Regions from separate parts of the Guyparkeria hydrothermalis genome, predicted to be linked through region 4. Evidence: predicted binding sites of a transcription regulator. Region 4 holds the regulator's gene; each other region holds the start of a gene.

Region 1 (4,548 bases), 1.9 Mb from region 4:
CCTCGATGAGGTCGGGCTTTTTTGCTGCCACATCGGGGTCTTGGTGATCACCGGAACGCCGGCTTGCTCCCGGGCGCGGCAGCTTCGGGGCTATGGTGGCATGTCGGGCGGAGATACGGGCCTGTGGAGGTCCCGTCACGGGTCTATGGTTGTCCCACGTATACCGGCAAGCGATTCGAGATGCTCAAGACCCTTCAATCCCTGTTTTTCCCGGACGAGCCGGCCAGCGAGGCGCGCCGCGAGATGCGTGTCGATGCCGCGGTGGCCATCCTGCTCATGGAGGTCGCCCGTGCCGACTTCGATATTGCGGACGAGGAGCTGGCGGTCATCCGCCGCACTCTGGTCGAGGATTTCGACATGTCCGAGACAGACGCGGACGACCTCGTCCAACACGCGGCCGCCGAGGTCGACGATTCCACCGGCTTTTTTTTTCCCTTTGTCCGACTGCTGAACGAACGGCTTGACCCGGCCGCGAAGTGCCGCGTCGTCGAGACGCTATGGCGCGTGGCATATGCCGATGCCGGCAAGCATCACCTGGAAGAGTCGACCATCCGGCAGATTTCCGATCTTCTCTACGTCTCGCACAGCGATTTCATCCGGGCTCGGGTGCGAGCGGAGGAAGCAGCGGGGAGTCGCGGCGGGCCGCAATAAAAAAAGCCCCGCGGAATGCGGGGCTTCGTCTCGTCGGTCGCACTGACTCAGGTGCGGAACTGATTGACCAGTGCCTGCAGCTGCGAGGCCAGATGAGCCAGTTCGTGGCTGGCGGTCGATGTCTGAGCGCCGCCCTCGGCGGTCTGTGCCGCGGCCTCGTTGATGTTCGAGACGTTGCGGTTGATCTCCTCGGCGACCTGACCCTGTTCCTCGGCGGCCGAGGCGATCTGGTGGTTCATGTCGGTGATCGTCTCGATGGCGCGGGTGATGGTCACCAGTGACTGGCCGGCCTCGCGTGCCTGATCGGCGGTCTGACGGGCATGGTCCTGGCTGCTCTGCATGGCGCTGACCGCCTGCTTGGAGCCGCCCTGGATGCTCTCGACCATCTCGCGGATCTCCTGAGTGGAGGCCTGCGTCTTGCTCGCCAGAGAGCGCACTTCCTCGGCGACCACCGCAAAGCCACGGCCGTGCTCGCCGGCCCGGGCGGCCTCGATGGCGGCGTTGAGTGCCAGCAGGTTGGTCTGCTCGGCGATCTCGCGGATCACGTCGACTACCGTGCTGATCTTCTCGCTCGCGGTCTCGAGGTTGCCGATGATGGTACCGGCGGCCTCGATCTCGTCGGCCAGAGCGGCCACATGCGCGATGGTCTCGTCGACGACGCGCTGGCCGTCTTTGGCCTCTTCGTCCGCGTTGTGGGCGGCATCGGCCGCGCCGGAGGCGTTCTGGGCGATGTCCTGGACCGTGGTGGTCATCTCGTTCATCGCGGTCGCGACCATCTCGGTTTCCTGCCGTTGCCGCTGGACGCCCTCGTTGGTATCGGCGGTGATCTGCGACAGCTCCTCGGCAGAGGCCGACAGCTGACCGGTCGAGTTGGCCACCTCGTGGATGGAGTCGCGCATCTTGCCGGCGAAGCGGTTGAATGCGGCGGCCAGATCGGCGATCTCGTCGCGGCCGCTTTCATCGAGTCGCTGGGTGAGATCGCCGTCACCAGCGGCGATGTCGTCCATGGCACGAACGGTGCGCTGAAGCGGCTGCGTGATGCTTCGGGTGATGAAAAAGCCGATGAAGGCGGCGATCGCGATGGCCACGGCCATGACCGTGATCACCTGGTTGCGTGCGGCGGCAAGCCGGTCGACGTAATCGCTGCGGTCCATGGTGACGGCCAAAACGCCGACCGGATTGCCGGAAAAGTCCGCCACGGTGTGGGCGTAGGTCACCGACGGCGTCTCGCCGATCTCGTGCTCCCAGATGGTGGTTTCGGCTTTCGCGGCGGCCAGCTTGTCTGCGGTCAGGGTGTCGGGATTCGCCAGGGTCGAGCCGAAGGTCTCGAAACCGTTGTCGGCGACCAGGTAGAGGCCGATGTCGACGCCATAGTCGCTCTTGTACTTGTCGAAGAACGGCTGGCCGAAGCTCATCCCGAATTCGACGCTGCCCTGGTGCTGGCCCTGATGGCTGATCGAGGAGATGCCGCGCATCCCCAGCCCGGCCACGCCGCGCTCGAGTCCACGAATCCGCTCCTGGCGGTTGTTGGTCGCCAGCACCGTCTTGCGGAAGCCGGACAGGTCGTCACCGAATTTTTCCGGCTTGTGAACGCGGAAGAACGAAATCGCCGGCGGCAGATGGAAGTGGAACTGGCGTGCGCCGAAATCCTCCTTCAGCGGCGGGAAGATCGGCAGCATCATGTCGGCCAGGCGCTCGCGATCACGCTCGGCCATTGCCTGGCCGACATCCGGGATGCTCGAGACCACCACGCTCATCGCCTCGGCAAGGCGGCCCTCGGCGCGGATCTGGGCCTGCGCCGTTTCGAACAGACCCTTGAGTTCGCGTTGCTGCGCTTGTTTTATCGTGGAGGAAAACTCCGTCATCACCAATGGGATCACCAGGGCGGCGATGAAGACGATGACGAGGGCAAACCCGAGGGCAAGTCGGGCACCGATCGACAGATTCTTGAACAGGGCAGGCATGCTTTGTTGACTCCGCTTTAACTGGGTCGGAACGACACGACAATGCGCGATCCGCCTCAGGGAATCGGCCGATATGGCAAAAGCTTTAACCCGAGTCGATTACTGGGGGAATAGTTCACACCGCTACGGATCGCCGTTCGCTATCGGATGGCGCAACGGGGCGGTGAGCCTGACCGAAGATGGCTAAGCGAAAGGGGGGGCGAAGGCTGTCGGGTCAGTCGCCTTCGAGCTCCATCCAGCGCTCGAGGGCCTGTTCGAGCTCGGTTTCCAGCTCGCTGACACGGGCCAGCGTACGCTCCACCTCGGTGGGATCGCCCTGGTAGAAGCTCGGATCGTTGATCACCGCCTGGAGCTCCGCCTGCTCGTTTTCCAGCGACTCGATGCGACCGGGGAGGGCATCGAGTTCGCGCTGGTCCTTGTAGGAAAGCTTCTTGCTCGTCTTCTTGGGCTTGGCCGTGGGCGCCTTCTCGGTGGCGGCCTTTGGCGTGGATGCGGTCGTCGCGGCCTGCTGTCGAGACGCCTGATCAAGGTAATCCTGGTAGCCGCCGACGACGTCCTCGATCTCGCCGTGGCCCTTGAACACCAACAGGCTGGTGACGACGTTATCCAGGAACGCCCGGTCGTGACTGACCAGCAGCAGGGTGCCCTTGTAGTCCGCCAGTGCCTGTTCGAGCACTTCCAGGGTCTCGAGGTCGAGGTCGTTGGTGGGTTCGTCGAGCACCAGCAGGTTGGCCGGGCGGGCGAACAGCTTTGCGAGCAGCAGTCGGTTGCGTTCGCCCCCCGAGAGGGATTCCACTCGGGTTCGTGCACGGTCCGGAGTGAACAGGAATTGCTGCAGGTAGCCGATGCCGTGGACGTTGCTCTCGCCCACCTGAAGGCGGTCGCCGCCGTCGCAGAGGTTCTCGATGGCGGTCCAGTCGTCGCGCAGCTGGGCGCGGTGCTGATCGAAGTACGCCACCTCGAGCTGCGAGCCACGCTTGATCTTTCCGTCGGTCGGCTCGATCTGGCCGAGGATCAGCTTGATCAGGGTGGACTTGCCCGCGCCGTTGGGACCGACCAGCCCCACGCGATCGCCGCGCAGGATAGTGGTTGTCAGGTCGCGGATGACGGTCTTGTCACCGAAGGAGACGCTGGCGTGCTGCGTCTCGGCGATGATCTTGCCGGAGGTCTTGCCCGAGCTTGCGGAGAGCTCGACCTTGCCGGCCTTCTCCCGTCGGGCAGCGCGCTCGGCCCGCAGGCGCTCTAGGTTGCGCACACGGCCCTCGTTGCGGGTGCGGCGGGCCTTGATGCCCTGGCGGATCCAGACCTCTTCCTGTGCCAGTGTCTTGTCGAAACGGGCGTTTTCCTGCGCCTCGGCGTTGTCGCGTTCCTCGCGCCGGCGCAGGTAGTTGTCGTAGTCGCCCGGCCAGAGGGTGAGATGTCCCCGGTCGAGTTCGACGATGCCGGTCGCCAGACGTTGCAGGAAGGCGCGGTCGTGGGTGATGAACACCACCGCGCCATTAAAACGGCGTACCAGATCCTCGAGCCACTCGATACCGGCGATGTCGAGGTGGTTGGTCGGCTCGTCGAGCAGCAGCAGTTCCGGCTCGATCACCAGCGCCTGCCCGAGCAGCACGCGGCGGCGCTCACCGCCAGACAGCCCGCGGACCGGCACGTCCGGATCGAGACCCAGGCGCGTGATCACCTCGTCGATCTTCTGTCCGGCCAGCCAGCCGTCTCGCACCTCGAGCTGCTGCTGGAGATCGGCGAGTCGCTCGAGTGCCTTGTCGCTGTCCGCGTTCTGAGCAAGCTGGTGATACTCGGTGAGCACGTCGTGCAGGTCACCGAGGCCCTCGGCGATCACCGAGTAGACCGTCTCGTCGGTATCCAGATGCGGGTCCTGGGGCAGGTAGGCGACCTTCGCACCGGGCTCCAGGCGGATCTGGCCGTCGTC
Region 2 (4,548 bases), 2.1 Mb from region 4:
CAACCCGCTCACCCGCGAGTTCTCGCTCAACGACCGCGACCTGGACGTCAACTACCTGATGGCGTTCGTAAAGGAAACTCTGCACGATTCGATGACGTCTCTGCGGGACTCCAAGGGTCCAGATGCAAGGCGCAGTCCGCTGTGAAGGGCCGTCGCCCTTTGCAAGGACGGGAACGCCACAGATGGGCCCTTGGAGGCCCGCCCGAACGGGGCTCGCGGGTTTGCCCGCACTCGTCGTTACCGTCCCTCGACGGGCAACGAGCCCGTCTTCGGTCCGGCGCCTCGATTGCGAACAAACCCGCGAGCCAGAGATGCCATCGAATCGTGCAAAGTTTCCTAAAGGAGTCCTGATGCTGCCCATCCCGAAAGCGATCCTGTTCGACCTCGACGGCACCCTGCTCGATACCGCCCCCGACATGGCCGCCGCCCTCAACCGGCTACGCGCCGAACAGGGACTCGAGCCGATGCCGTTCGACCAGATCCGACCGCACGTCTCGAACGGCGCGCGCGGACTGCTCGGCATCGGACTCAAAATCACGCCAGAGGCAGCGGACTACCCCCGCCTGCGGGAACGCTTCCTGACCCTCTACGCCGAGGACCTGGCCGTGCACACCTGCCTGTTCCCGGGACTGGAGGCGCTAGTCGAATCGCTTGAGGGGCGTGATCTGCCCTGGGGGGTGGTGACCAACAAGCCGGGCGGGCTGACGCACCAGCTGCTCGAAGCCCTGTCGCTCGAACCGGCGGTAGTGGTCTGCGGCGACGAGCTCGAACGGGCCAAGCCCCACCCCGATCCGCTGCTGTTTGCCGCCGGCAAGCTGCGGCTGGCCCCGGTGGACATCTGGTACATCGGCGATCACGAACGCGACATCATCGCCGGCAACGCGGCCCACATGCCGACCATTGCCGGGCGCTGGGGATACCTGGACGGCGAGCGTCCGATCGAGGACTGGGGGGCCAGCGTCGTGATCGACACCCCCGAGGAAATTGCCGGCCTGCTCGAGACGAACAACCCGCACGAGGCGAGCGCCTGAGATGATCCCGCGCGTCACCGCCCTGCTCGCCTGGCCCCTGGAGGTGAAGCTGCGACAGGCTCCGCTGGTGCCGGTGACCGAGCCGGCCAATCTCGGCGACCTGATCGCGCACTACCGCGCCCGGTTGCCGGCCTTTCGCCCCCCGTGGTTCGACCAACTGGATACGACCGATCAGGCCCGTGTCGACGGGCTGATCACGGCGGTGCTCCTGCTGGACGGCTGGATGGATGCCCACGCCGATCAGGCCGCCGAGCACGCCATACGCCTGCCGGCCGACACGCTTGCCGAGATGAAGGTCACCGAAGCGCACTGGCAGGACAAGCGGGTCGACTTCGCCTTCCGCCGCTTCAACGAGCATTTCGCCGGCCAGATCCGGCGCGTGCTTCAGGGGGCGGCGGCGCTGGGCCAACCCTGGCTGGGTGGCTGGCGCTATCGCCTGACCATCGCGCGGGTCGAGCAGATCCTGCGAGAACGTCAGGTCGACCCGTCACTCTGGTTCGACGACCGTGCGGGTCGCCACGGGCTGGCGAAACTGATGGCCGGCGCGCGCATCGGCTGGCGGGTGGTGACGGGCCGCGGCTGAGCGGCCTCTCGAAAACGGGTCAGAGCTGGAAGCGCGACACCTGGTCGGCCAGCCGACCCGCCTCGCTATTGACCGACTCGACCGCAGCGCTCGCCGACTGCATCGCCTCGGCATTGCGCTCCACGACTTCCAGCAACGCGTTGAGATCCGCGGTGAGCCGCTCGATGGATGCGTGATGCTGATGACCGTGCCCGGCCGCCCCCTCGGTGAGGGCCACGGTCTGCGCCACCGACTCGAGCATATGGGACAGGCCGCCCGAGGCCGTCTGCAACGAGCGCTCGGCATCCGACGAGTACCGACTCGCCTCCTGCATTTTCTCGTCGGCGGCGGTCACGTCGCGGCCCAGCGTCTCCATCACCAGACCGATCTCGCGTGCCGCATCGGCGCTGCGCCCCGCCAGCTTGCGCACCTCGTCGGCCACCACCGCGAAACCGCGGCCGTGCTCGCCGGCACGGGCCGACTCGATCGCGGCGTTCAGCGCCAGCAGGTTGGTCTGTTCGGCCACCGCATCGATAGTGGCCGTCATGCCGCTGATGCGGTCACGGGCGGCGACCAGCGAGGTGATGATGGTGGCCGTTTCCCGGACACGCTCCTGTGAGCGGGTGATTGACGTGACGCTTTCCCCCACCTCGTCCCGCGTCTGCTCCGCGCGCGACTGCATTTCGCTCGCCTGTTGGCCGGCCTCGACGATCGCGTCGACCAATCGGTCGCCGCCGTCGGCCACCTCGCGAGCCTCCCCGAGGGTGCGCTCCCGCTGCGACTGAACCCGCCCCTGGGCGTCCATGACGCTCGAGACACTGTCGTCGAGGCTACCGGCGGCATCGGAAAGCGAGTCACTACTCCGGTTCAGGTCGCCGATCTGGCCGTGCAACTGGTCGATCATCGCGTTGATGCTCGCGACGATGTCGCCGAGCGAGTCATTGCTCTTGATGCTGCACTTCTGGGTGAGATTGCCCTCGCGCACCGCGCCGGCAATCCGCGCCAGGGCCCCCATGCGGCGCAGCAGGATCAGATGGGCCAACCCGTAGTTGACGAAACCGACGGTCAGGCCCGCGCCCAGGCACCCGGCAACGAACCACCCCAGCATGCCGTCACGAAACTCGACGAAGAACGAGGCAAACACGGGGAAGATGGCTCCCATGACGACGCCCATGCCGACAAACGACCATTTCAGGCGGCGCAGAATGCTGGGTTGATTCATCGTTCGGGGCACCTTGCTCGATCAAACGGCGTGGAATGGACACTCGGTATTCGCTTTATCGACCCCGGCGGCGGTTTCTTGAGCGGCAGGCGTCACCGGGCACGTGCGGGCGAACTGGTATGATCCGCGACCATGAACCGCGAAGTCCCCAGCCCGAGCGTCGATCCGCAACTGGCCCACGCCGAATGCGAGCGACTGGCGCGCCCGGTCGGCAGCCCGTTCCGTCTGGCCAGCCTCAAGCTGCCGGCCGACCGGCAGCAGGCGATCACTGCCCTGCGGGCGCTGGACGTCTCGCTGGCCGAAATCCCCGAGACGGTCAGCGAACCGCAGGTCGCGATGGCAAAGCTGGACTGGTGGCGCGAAGCGCTGCTGGGCATGACGCAGGATCGCGCCGAGCACCCGGTGATCCAGTCACTGCTGACAAGCCTGGATGCGCTCGGTCTCGGCGAGGAAGCGCGCAGCGAGGACTCGCCCTTGGTAGCCCGCCTCGAGGAACGGCTCGGCGGCGCGCGTATCGAGCTCGAATACGAGGGGTTTGCCGCCGAGGCGGATCTGGAGGCCTATCTCGATGCCCGCTATGCGAGCCTGTTCGCCCTCTATGCTCGCCTGCTGGAGGCGACGGACGATGAGGTCGACGCGGCGGCACGACTGGGTCGCTGGCACGGGCGGCTGGACCGGGCGCGTCTGCTGGGCCGCCATGCGCGCAGCGGTCGCGTCTACCTGCCGCAGGAAACCCTGAACCGCCACGGGCTCGACGAGGCCGACCTTTATCGAGATGCCGGGCCGGACAGCCGCGAAGCGCTGTTCCGCGAGGAGCTCGAGCGCATCGGCACCGGTCTCGGCGACTGGCAGGCAAGCGGCCGGCCGCCGCGCCTGTTCCGCATCCTGCGGGCCATCGACCGCGAACACCTGCGGCTGATGCGATCTGCCCCCGAGGAACTGACGGCCGGCCGGGTGGAAATCAGCCCGCTGCGCTGTTGGTGGCTCGCCTGGCGCGCCGCCTGGTAACTCCGTCACACACCAAGGATTCCCGATGACCGACTCGTCCGCCCCCGATACCTCGTTCGCCGGCCAGGTGGTCCTGATCAACGGCGCCAGCGGAGCGCTCGGCACGGCCACCGCGCAGACACTCGCGGCACGCGGTGCGACCCTGATCCTGCTGGGGCGAAAGCTCGACCAGCTCGAACGGCTGGCCGACGATATCGTCGATCGCGTACTCCCCGACGTGCCCGACGAGGCACGCGGCGAGCCGCCGCTGATCCAGCCGGTCGATTTCTCCGGCGCCGCGCCCGAGGACTACGAACAACTGATCACGGGGATCGAACAGGCCTTCGGCCGGCTCGACCTGCTGGTGCACGCCATGGGCACCGCGGGGGAGCTGGCCCCACTGGCCCACGCCGAGCTGATGAAGTTCCAGGAAAGCCTGCACGTCAATCTGACCGCACCGTTCGCACTGACGCGCGCCTGCTGGCCACTGCTGGAGCGGTCCAAGCAACCGCGCGTGCTGTTCTTCACCGACCGGGGCACCGAGGCCTTCGGCAGTGCGCACGATATCGCCCACGCGGGGCTGGAACGGATGATCCACCAGTGGGCGGCGGAGGCGCCGCAGGTGTGGATCACGGGATTCGACCCGGGCGCGGTCAACAGCCGCCTGCGCCATGCCCGTTTCCCGGGCGAACTTGCCGAAGATCGCCAGCCGCCCTGTGCGGTCATGCCCGCCCTGCTCGACTGGC
Region 3 (4,548 bases), 2.2 Mb from region 4:
GAATGGCAGACCACTGGCGGTGAGTTCGGCGATCCGTTCGAGGGTGGAGAAGGCGGCGTGGCCTTCGTTGATGTGCCACGCGGCGGGGGCGATCCCGAGGGCGCGCAGGGCACGGACCCCGCCGACGCCCAGCAGCATCTCCTGTTCCAGCCGCCGGCGGCGATCACTGTCGTAGAGGCGGTGGGTGATCTCTCGATCCGCCGCGCTGTTGGCGGCCACATCGGCATCCAGCAGGTAGACGGTTACGCGTCCCACATGCACCGCCCAGACCTGCAGCCATACCTGCCGCCCCGGTAGGTCGACCGCGACGGTCAACGGCTGACCATCCCCGTCGACCCGATGAATCGGGAGGCGCGAGAAGTCGAGATCCTCGAAGCGGGGCACCTGATGACCGGTGGCGTCGATGCACTGTTGGAAGTAGCCCTGACGGTAGAGCAGCCCGATGCCTACCAGCGGCAGATTGAGGTCGGATGCCGCCTTGCAGTGATCGCCGGCGAGGATGCCCAGGCCGCCCGAGTAGATTGGCAGCGACTCGTGGAAGCCGAACTCCGCGCACAGGTAGGCGATTGCCCCGTCTTCGGTCTTGGTGTCGGGCACCTGTCCGAGGTAAGCCTCGAAGTCGCGCATGACCGCGTCGAGCTTGGCGAGAAACGCCGCATCCTCCGTCTTTGCGTCCAACTGCGCCTGCGGCACGGTCTGCAGGAATCGGACCGGATTTTCCTCGCAGGCGAGCCAAACCTCGCTGTCGATTGAGTCGAACAGGTCCCGCACCGGTCGCGACCAGCTGTAGTAGAGATTGCCCGCCAGGGCGGACAGCACCTCGAGACGGGCGGGCAGTCTGGGGCGGATTTCAAGATGACGGGATGTCGGCATGGTCGGCTTCCGAGAAAGAGATGTCACCGAGTGTATCGCCGGCAATCATATGCCGGGTGACAACGATATGACGGTATGCCCCCTCCCGCCAGCTGGCCGTCATTCACCTGGACCTGTCCGCGCAGAATCCAGCTACCAAAGCCCCAGCCCCCCTATCATCCCCGGCGCACGGAAAGCCCCGTCATCCCCGTGCACGCATCTGCCATTCCTGCTCACGACTGGTTCTGTCATGGCAGGGGCAAGTCCAGCCACTGCCGTCATTCCAGCGGCAAGGTCACCTACTGTCGTCATTCCAGCCGCAAGATCACCCACTGTCGTCATTCCCGCGCAGGCGGGAATCTAGACAACGAAGCCATCCACCCCCGTCATTCCCGCGTAAGCGGGAATCCAGAAAACGAAGTCGCACCACACTCGGTTGGCACCAAGGCAGAACACGTCCGAAAGTGCCCACTCGGATAATCAGCCGCAGAGGCTGCCCAGACCTTCCATGGATCCCCGCATCCGCGGGAATGACGGCCCTTTTGGACGGTGAGGACAAGTAGCGTTGGTGGTGCTCCGTCGCTCGTCATGAAAGCCCCGATCAAACACGGGCGGGAAAGAGGAAGCCAACGGATCGGAAAGATGAACCAGGAGTAACCATCTCCCGTCGTTCCCGCGCACGCGGGAACCCAACGATCGAAGCCATCCCAGCACCGTCACCCCCGCCCGCGATAGGAGGGCGAACCCGCAACCGAAGCCACCCCAGCCTGTCGCCCCGCAAAAGCATGTCCCCATGAAAACGGGGGACGGGAATCCAGGGATCGAAGCCATCCCCGTCCCCCGTCATTCCCGCGTAGGCGGGGATCCAGTGAACGAACCCGCCTCACGCCCGGCCGGCAATAACGCAGGAGATGTCCCGAAGTGCCCGCCTAAAGAACCAACAGGAGCGGCCTTGTGAGCCCCTCCATGGATCCCCCCGTTACCCGTCATTCCCGCGCAAGCGGGAAACCAGTGAACGAACCCGCCCCGTCCCGACGTGCCTGCCTACAGAGTCAACAGAACCGGCCTCGTCAGCCCTTCCATGGATCCCCGCGTTCGCGGGAATGACGATATCGGGGAACACGAATGTTGCCTATGCAACCCCTGACCAAGGCGTTCTGCCCACCTCAAACCCGCATCACTGTGCCACCCGGGCATAAAACAAAAAATTTTTCACCCAAAAACTAAAGCTCCGGCAAATACCGCCGATAACGGAACCGTAGCCAAGAGCAAATCGCCCCATTTCCGGGGCACCGTCCGAAGAGGAGACGACATCATGGTAATGGGTGTAAACACGAACATCATGGCCCTGAACGCGCAGCGTCAACTGGGCTCTACGCAAAATGAGATGCAGACCGCCATGGAGCGTCTGTCCTCCGGTCTGCGTATCAACAGCGCTGCTGATGACGCTGCAGGTCTGGCAATCGCTGACCGCATGACGTCTCAAATCCGTGGTTTGAACCAAGCGGTGCGCAATGCCAACGATGGCATCTCGCTTTCTCAGACTGCCGAAGGGGCGATGCAGGAATCGTCCAACATTCTTCAGCGCATGCGGGAACTGGCCATTCAGTCGGCGAACGATTCCAACTCTGATACCGACCGAGCCAACTTGCAGAAAGAGGTGTCTCAGCTTCAGCAGGAGCTGAATCGAATTTCTGAGACCACCACGTTCAACGGGAAAAACATCCTGGACGGCTCCTTTACGTCATCCAAGTTCCAGGTAGGTTCGAATGCGAACGAAACTATCAATGTGTCGATTGGTAGCACCTCAGCACTTGACATGGGTGCTTACCAGCAAGGCACGCAAACCAACATTGGTGGCCTTGCGGTAGCCCAGGATATCTCGGGTGGTAATGGTGTGGCCGGCGGTGACCTGACGATCAATGGCGCCAGTGGCACAGGCACCTATACCGTGGGTGACGGCGTATCTGCGAAAACCATCGCAGAGGGTGTTAATGGTTTGACCGGTTCTACAGGTGTCAGTGCGACTGCATCCACTGAGGTGACTGTTGGTTCGCTCTCAGCGGCCGGCACTGTGACCTTCGACCTGTCTTCCTCCAACGGTGAGTCCGCAGTAACGATCTCAACGGGCATTGCAGACACAAGCGATCTGTCCAACCTGGCTTCGGCTATCAATGACCGTACCGCGCAAACTGGGATTACCGCGACGCTGAGCGCCGATAAAGCAAGTATCGAACTCGCCAATGACAAGGGCGAGGACATCAACATTGAAAACTTCGTCCATAGTGGTGACAACGGTGAGACCCTAGACGTTGGTTCGGTATCTTTGACCGGGCCTTCAGGTGGCACCGTGGCGGCTTCCCCTGCAGGCGATAGCGTTGTAGTGGGTGGTCAAGTTGAATTTGAGTCAAGTGGTAGCTTCAGTGTGGCATCGGCCGTTGCTGCGGGGACAGAGAATGTACTGACCGCCACGGGTGGAGCAACCACTATCGCTGGCTCGCTGTCCTCGGTTGCTCAGGTGGATATTTCGAGCCGAAGCGGCTCTAATGATGCGATCTCTGTGATCGACAAGGCCCTGAGTTTTATTTCCGAGGAGCGCGCATCGTTGGGTGCCGTCCAGAACCGCCTCGAATCGACCATCAGCAACCTGCAGAATGTGTCGGAGAACGTCAGCGCCGCCCGTTCCCAGATCCAGGACGCGGACTTTGCGAAGGAGACCTCCAACCTGAGCCGCTCCCAGATCCTTCAGCAGGCTGGCACCGCAATGCTGTCGCAGGCCAACGCTGCTCAGCAGAACGTACTGAGCCTGCTCGGCTAATCCGGGCCCACCCGATGACGCCCAGGGAACGGGCGTCATCGCCTGAGTAAAGGAGGTGGCATGATGAGCTCTGAATCCACCATCTCAGATGCCCTTGGCAAGATGCCAAGCCTTTATCCCAGCGCTCGCGCGGCTTCGGCCGGCGAGCGCTCTTCTGTGTCCGGGCCATCCGTTTCGGCAAGCAATTTGCAGGGCATTCGGCCCCGCAACGAGTCTAATGAGGCGAATGGTCTGGACCGGGAAGCGCTGGAGGCCAAGCTGGCCGAGCTCGAAGAGCTGGTCCAGTCGCGCCAGCGCGACCTGTCCTTTTCGGTCGATGACGACACGGGTCGCACGGTCGTCAAGGTAATCAACGCGCGGACCGACGAGGTCGTGCGCCAGATTCCGTCCGAGGAGATCCTGTCGATCGCCCGGCGGATCGAGAACGGGGAGGGGGGCATGCTCGAGCTCGAGGCTTGAGCAGTATCCCCACAAGCTGGCATTACACGGTAATTGAGGTAACACGACATGGCGATCACCAGTACCGGCATTGGTTCCGGCATTGATGTAGGCGGCATCGTCAGCCAATTGGTTGCCGCGGAAGGCCAGCCTGCCCGCAATCGCCTGGATCGGCGCGAAGCGCAGACCCAGGCAACCATTTCCGCGTTGGGGGGGCTCAAAAGTGCCCTCAATGAGTTCCAGAGCGCGCTGGGCGCCCTCAAGGACTTGGACTCGTTCCAGGCCCGCAAGGCGACTAGCGGCGATTCGTCGATCTTCACCGCCACGGCGGACGAGACCGCCAGTGCCGGCAGCTACCAGATCGAGGTGGCGCAACTCGCACAGGGTCAGAAACAGGCGAGCGGTTACTTTGCCTCGGCGGATGCGACGGTCGGCACCGG
Region 4 (4,548 bases):
GCGGTGGCAGACCTCCACCAACGGATGCACTTCGAGGAAGCCGGCCCCGCCCTTGACGGTATGGAAGGCACGGAACACCGAGTTGAGCCTGTCCGCGTCATCAGGCGACTGCTCGAGCTCGATCAGTTGCTGATCCAGTCCATTGAGCAGCTCGCCGGCCTCAATCAGGAAGTCCTGCAGCAGCTCGTTGTCGGGTTCGAATGCCATGATTGCCTCTCATTCACTCTGTGGCGCGGCTCATGCCGCGGCCACGTGTCCTGCCCGACCGCGCTCGGCGGGCTGCCTCCTGTCCGGCCGGAGTCAGAACCCCAGGCTGGCCAGGAGATCGTCGACGTCGTCCTGGTTCTTCACCACGTTGTCGCCGGCATTGGGCAGCTGCGGCCCGACGCCGTCCTCGGCACTCTCGGTCTTGCCGCCCTTGGCGCCGTCGGCCTTGCTGCCGCACACCGGGGCGGTGATCTGCAGCAGTCCCACCAGTTTCTCCTCGAGCTGCTCGAGCAGGTCGATCACCCGCATCAACAGCTGCCCGGACAGATCCTGGAACTCCTGGGCCATCATGATTTCGGTCAGTTGCCCCCTGAGACGCTCGCCACTGCCGGTCGCCGAGTCCAGGTAGCGGGTCATCGATTCGACCACGCTCTCCAGTCGGGAGTTATCGGCCTCGCTGGCCGCGACTTTAGCCAGCTCGTCCTTCAGCCGTTGAGATCGATCGATGATCTTGTCGGCCATGGGCGAGGCCTCTTCGGTGATCGAGAGGGTGCGGGTCGCCGCCTGTTCGGTCAGGGTAATCACGTAACGCAGCCGGTCACGCGCATCGGGCATCTCGTCCTGGGCCAGGGCACCGAGGCGCTCGTCCTCGGCAAAACTCCGCAGGGTGTCGTGCACCTCGCGGGTCATGCGCCCGACTTCGTCGAAAATGTTGCCGGAATAGGCGGCGGTGAGATCGCCGATCAGACGCGCCTCGCCGGCGACATCCTCGTTCTCGATCGCTGCCACCAGTGCACGGGCGTCGGCCAGTCGCTTGTCGCGGTCGACCAGCGGTTGGAAGTCCTGTTCGTCTGCTCCACTCATGTCTCGCGCGCCCCTACGATTCGACGCGCTCGAAGATCTTGTCGATCTTCTCCTTGAGTGTGGCCCCGTTGAAAGGCTTGACGATGTAACCGTTCACGCCCTCCTGGGCGGCGAGGACGATCTGCTCGCGCTTGGCCTCGGCGGTCACCATCAGTACCGGCAGGCCGGCCAGTCCCGGATCGGCACGCACATTGCGCAGCAGGTCGATGCCGGTCATGCCCGGCATGTTCCAGTCGGTGACCAGGAAATCGAAGTTGCCCTGCTTGAGCAGCGGCAGCGCCGTCTGGCCATCGTCGGCCTCCTCGATATTGGTGAAGCCGAGCTCTTTGAGAAGGTTCTTGATGATCCGGCGCATCGTGGAGAAGTCGTCCACCACGAGGATCTTCATGTTTCGGTCCATTTTCGCCCCTGGAATGGTTGTCAGTACCAGGCAGGTTGCCTTGTTAGAACGTGGGTAAGAGGGTCTATCGGCGCCAAGCGGAAAAGATTGAGCCCTTTCCGCGATCGGCAGCCTATTTCCAGGCGTTCATGGCGGTCTTGAGCCGCATGATTGCCTTGTTGTGGATCTGGCACACGCGCGATTCGCTGACGCCGAGCACGGCACCGATCTCCTTCTGGTTCAGTTCGTCGACATAGTACAGCGACATGACCAGTCTCTCGCGCTCGGGCAGCTCGTCGATATAGCCCGCCAGATCGCGCTGGAAGTGGTTCTCGGCGAGCGCCTCGTCGGGCTGCTGGCTGTGCGGGTCGGCGACGTCGTAGGTCTCGTTCTCGCCTTCGCCGGCGTGGTCCAGCGAGGTGACGTGCACTGTCGAGGCATCGCTCATCGCGGCGTGATACTCGTCGAGCGTCAGGCCCATGCGCTCGCAGACCTCGGCATCCCGCGCCTCGCGGCCGGTCTCGGATTCGATCTCGGCGACCGTCTGGGCGATCTCGCGCTGACGGCGGTAGACCGAACGCGGCGCCCAGTCATTGCGACGGACCTCGTCGAGCATCGCCCCGCGAATACGCAGCCCGGCATACGTCTCGAAGGAAGCGCCCTTGTCGCCGTCGAACAGGCGGGCGGCATCGAGCAGCCCCACCATGCCGGCCTGGATCAGATCCTCGGCCTGGATGTGGGAGGGCAGACGGCCGAGCAGATGGAAGGCAACACGCTTGACCAGGCCGGCGTGCTTAGTGACCAGTGCCTCGGTCGATCCGGCCTGAACGTTCTGATACATGGCACGAGCGTTCATAGCAGATTCTCGGGATCCAGCTCGACGTTGTTCACCAGCCGTTCGACGAAGAACTGCAGCTGACCCTGCGGACCGCGGGGGGCCGGCCAGTGGTTGACACGGTCGGCCATGGAGGTGAAGGCCCGGGCCGACTTGGCCCCGCCGTAGAGCTGCACGACGGTCTTCTGGCGCTGCACGGCTCGACGGAGATAGTCGTCGAACGGCACCGACCCCATGTGCGTCAGGGTGACGTCGAGAAAGCGCTTGGCAGCCACCGAGAGTTTCTCGAACAGCCGCCGCCCTTCCGCGGCGTCGCGAACCATGTTCGCCACGACGTGGAAACGGGTCACGTCATGCTCACGGGAAAGCACCTTGATCACGGCATAGGCATCGGTGATCGAGGCCGGCTCGTCGCAGACCACGACCACCACCTCGTTGGCCGCCTCGGCGAAACGCACCACCGAGTCGGCGATGCCGGCGGCCGAATCCACGATGAGCGTGTCGACCGGCCAGCGCATCTCGGAGAATGCCGAGATCAGACCGGCGTTCTCGGCGGGCGTCAGCGCAGCCATGTGCGCCACGCCGCTGGATGCCGGCAGGATGCCGATGCCCTCGGGGCCCTCGAGCATGATCTCGTCCAGACTCGCCGTGCCTTCCAGCACATGGGACAGGTTGCCCCGCGACTGTAGACCAAGCAGCACGTCGACATTGCCCAGTCCGAGGTCGGCGTCCATGAGCACCACGCGGTCACCGGTACGCGCGAGGGCGACCGACAGGTTGAGCGAGACGTTGGTCTTGCCCACCCCGCCCTTGCCACTGGTCACGGCGATCACCCGCACCGGCCGACTGCCGGTGGCGTGGCGGGCGCCGTCGGCCTGGTCGTGGCCGCCCCAGGGCGCGTTTGTCATCCGGCTTGCTTGAGCATCCACAGCGGATCATCCCTGTCGGTATGTTCGAGTTGCGACTGCCCCATCTCGAGGGCCTGCTTGATCAGGTCGGCCGCCTTGGGGAACCAGAGATCCTCCGGGACCCGCTGACCGACGCCGGCGCAGACGAGCGGCAGACGCCGCGGCGCACCATCGACCCCTGCCAGGGGGCGGACCAACGCGGCCAGCCCGCCGCCGAGCAGCACGGTCTCGTCGAGCTTGGTCAATACCGTGCCATGCAACGGCAGGCCGGCGAAGCGTTTCTTGACGTCCTCGAGGGCCGGATACTGCGCATTCGCCGACAGGACCAGCAGAAGCTTGACTGACTCGCCCGCGCCCATCAGCGCCTCGAGCTTCTGCATCATGCGGAAATCGCGCTGCGACATCCCCGAGGTATCGATCAACACCAGGTGGCGATCGGCGACCGCCTCGAGCAACTGCGCCAGGTGCGTCTCGTCTCGCGCGATGTGCAGTGGCACATTAAGGATACGGGCGTAGTTGCGCAACTGCTCCTGAGCCCCGATACGGAAGCGGTCGGTGGTAATCAGCGCGACCGAGTCGCGGCCACGGTGCAGCACCGCACGAGCCGCCAGCTTGGCGAGCGTGGTGGTCTTGCCCACCCCGGTCGGGCCGACGAAGGCGTACGTGCCCCCGGCCTCGACCGGATCCTCGGCGCGATGCTCGAGCTGGTCGCCCAGCATCTTGAGCGCCTCGACAAAGGCCCGCTCCGGTTTCGCCGTGGCGGCGGCCCGGCCGAGCTCCCGGGCCAGCCCGATCGGCAACCCCAGGTCCTGCAGGCGCTGGACAGTCGAGACCTCGGCCGGATGGGCCTGGCTGAACCGGTGCCATTCCATGACCGACAGCTGTCGCTCGAACAGATCGCGCAGCTGGGCGACCTCCTCGGTCAGGGTCGACAGGCGTCCTTCGGCGGCCCCCTGGTCCTCGACCAGCCAGTCCCAGTGGGACGGCGTGCGGTCCGACGACCGGCCGACGGGCTCTTCGGCGACCGGAGCGGTCGACTCGGCCGGCTCGCCGGCCAGCTGCTCGTTCCAGGCGGCCAGCGCCTCGGTGAACGCGGCCCGGTCGTCCTCGGTCTCGGCCGATCCCGCCGTTTCGGCCGGCTCCTCGGCCTCGGCACGGCGGCACCGTTCGGCAAGCATCTCGGCGGTTGTCTTCGGCGCCTCGCTCTCGGCGGCAGCCGGCTGCTCCTCTCGCTCCGCTTCGGCCGTGGAGGCCGGCGCCGGACGGGTCGGCTCCTGGTGTTCTGCACGCGGCGCACGCTCGGCTGCTGCCGCCGGGCGATCTGTGGCACCGGCGATGCGGGAGGCCGACTGCTG

Evidence for each region. Region 4 encodes FliA, which starts transcription of late flagellar genes. Its sites were predicted from a motif close to GCTAAAGTTNNNNNNNNNNCNGCCGATA; they were not measured.
Region 1: the regulator FliA is predicted to act here: its motif matches at 2,678-2,705, upstream of LV476_RS02065 (methyl-accepting chemotaxis protein).
Region 2: the regulator FliA is predicted to act here: its motif matches at 2,872-2,899, upstream of LV476_RS00815 (methyl-accepting chemotaxis protein).
Region 3: the regulator FliA is predicted to act here: its motif matches at 2,075-2,102, upstream of LV476_RS00715 (flagellin).

What each region holds. Positions count from the first base shown of each region.
Region 1 covers NZ_JAJSED010000001.1:422,931-427,478, forward strand. Annotated here, with positions in the region: gene LV476_RS02060 (TerB family tellurite resistance protein) at 181-651, shown strand; gene LV476_RS02065 (methyl-accepting chemotaxis protein) at 699-2,615, opposite strand; gene LV476_RS02070 (ATP-binding cassette domain-containing protein) at 2,830-4,548, opposite strand, start outside.
Region 2 covers NZ_JAJSED010000001.1:161,232-165,779, reverse strand. Annotated here, with positions in the region: gene ubiG (bifunctional 2-polyprenyl-6-hydroxyphenol methylase/3-demethylubiquinol 3-O-methyltransferase UbiG) at 1-145, shown strand, start outside; gene LV476_RS00825 (HAD hydrolase-like protein) at 351-1,031, shown strand; gene LV476_RS00820 (hypothetical protein) at 1,033-1,614, shown strand; gene LV476_RS00815 (methyl-accepting chemotaxis protein) at 1,634-2,815, opposite strand; gene LV476_RS00810 (phytoene/squalene synthase family protein) at 2,948-3,823, shown strand; gene LV476_RS00805 (SDR family NAD(P)-dependent oxidoreductase) at 3,849-4,548, shown strand, end outside.
Region 3 covers NZ_JAJSED010000001.1:139,955-144,502, forward strand. Annotated here, with positions in the region: gene glgP (alpha-glucan family phosphorylase) at 1-873, opposite strand, end outside; gene LV476_RS00715 (flagellin) at 2,174-3,670, shown strand; gene LV476_RS00720 (flagellar protein FlaG) at 3,731-4,129, shown strand; gene fliD (flagellar filament capping protein FliD) at 4,178-4,548, shown strand, end outside.
Region 4 covers NZ_JAJSED010000001.1:2,304,248-2,308,795, reverse strand. Annotated here, with positions in the region: gene LV476_RS10785 (chemotaxis protein CheA) at 1-207, opposite strand, end outside; gene LV476_RS10780 (protein phosphatase CheZ) at 301-1,071, opposite strand; gene cheY (chemotaxis response regulator CheY) at 1,085-1,471, opposite strand; gene LV476_RS10770 (RNA polymerase sigma factor FliA) at 1,584-2,306, opposite strand; gene LV476_RS10765 (MinD/ParA family protein) at 2,303-3,193, opposite strand; gene flhF (flagellar biosynthesis protein FlhF) at 3,190-4,548, opposite strand, start outside.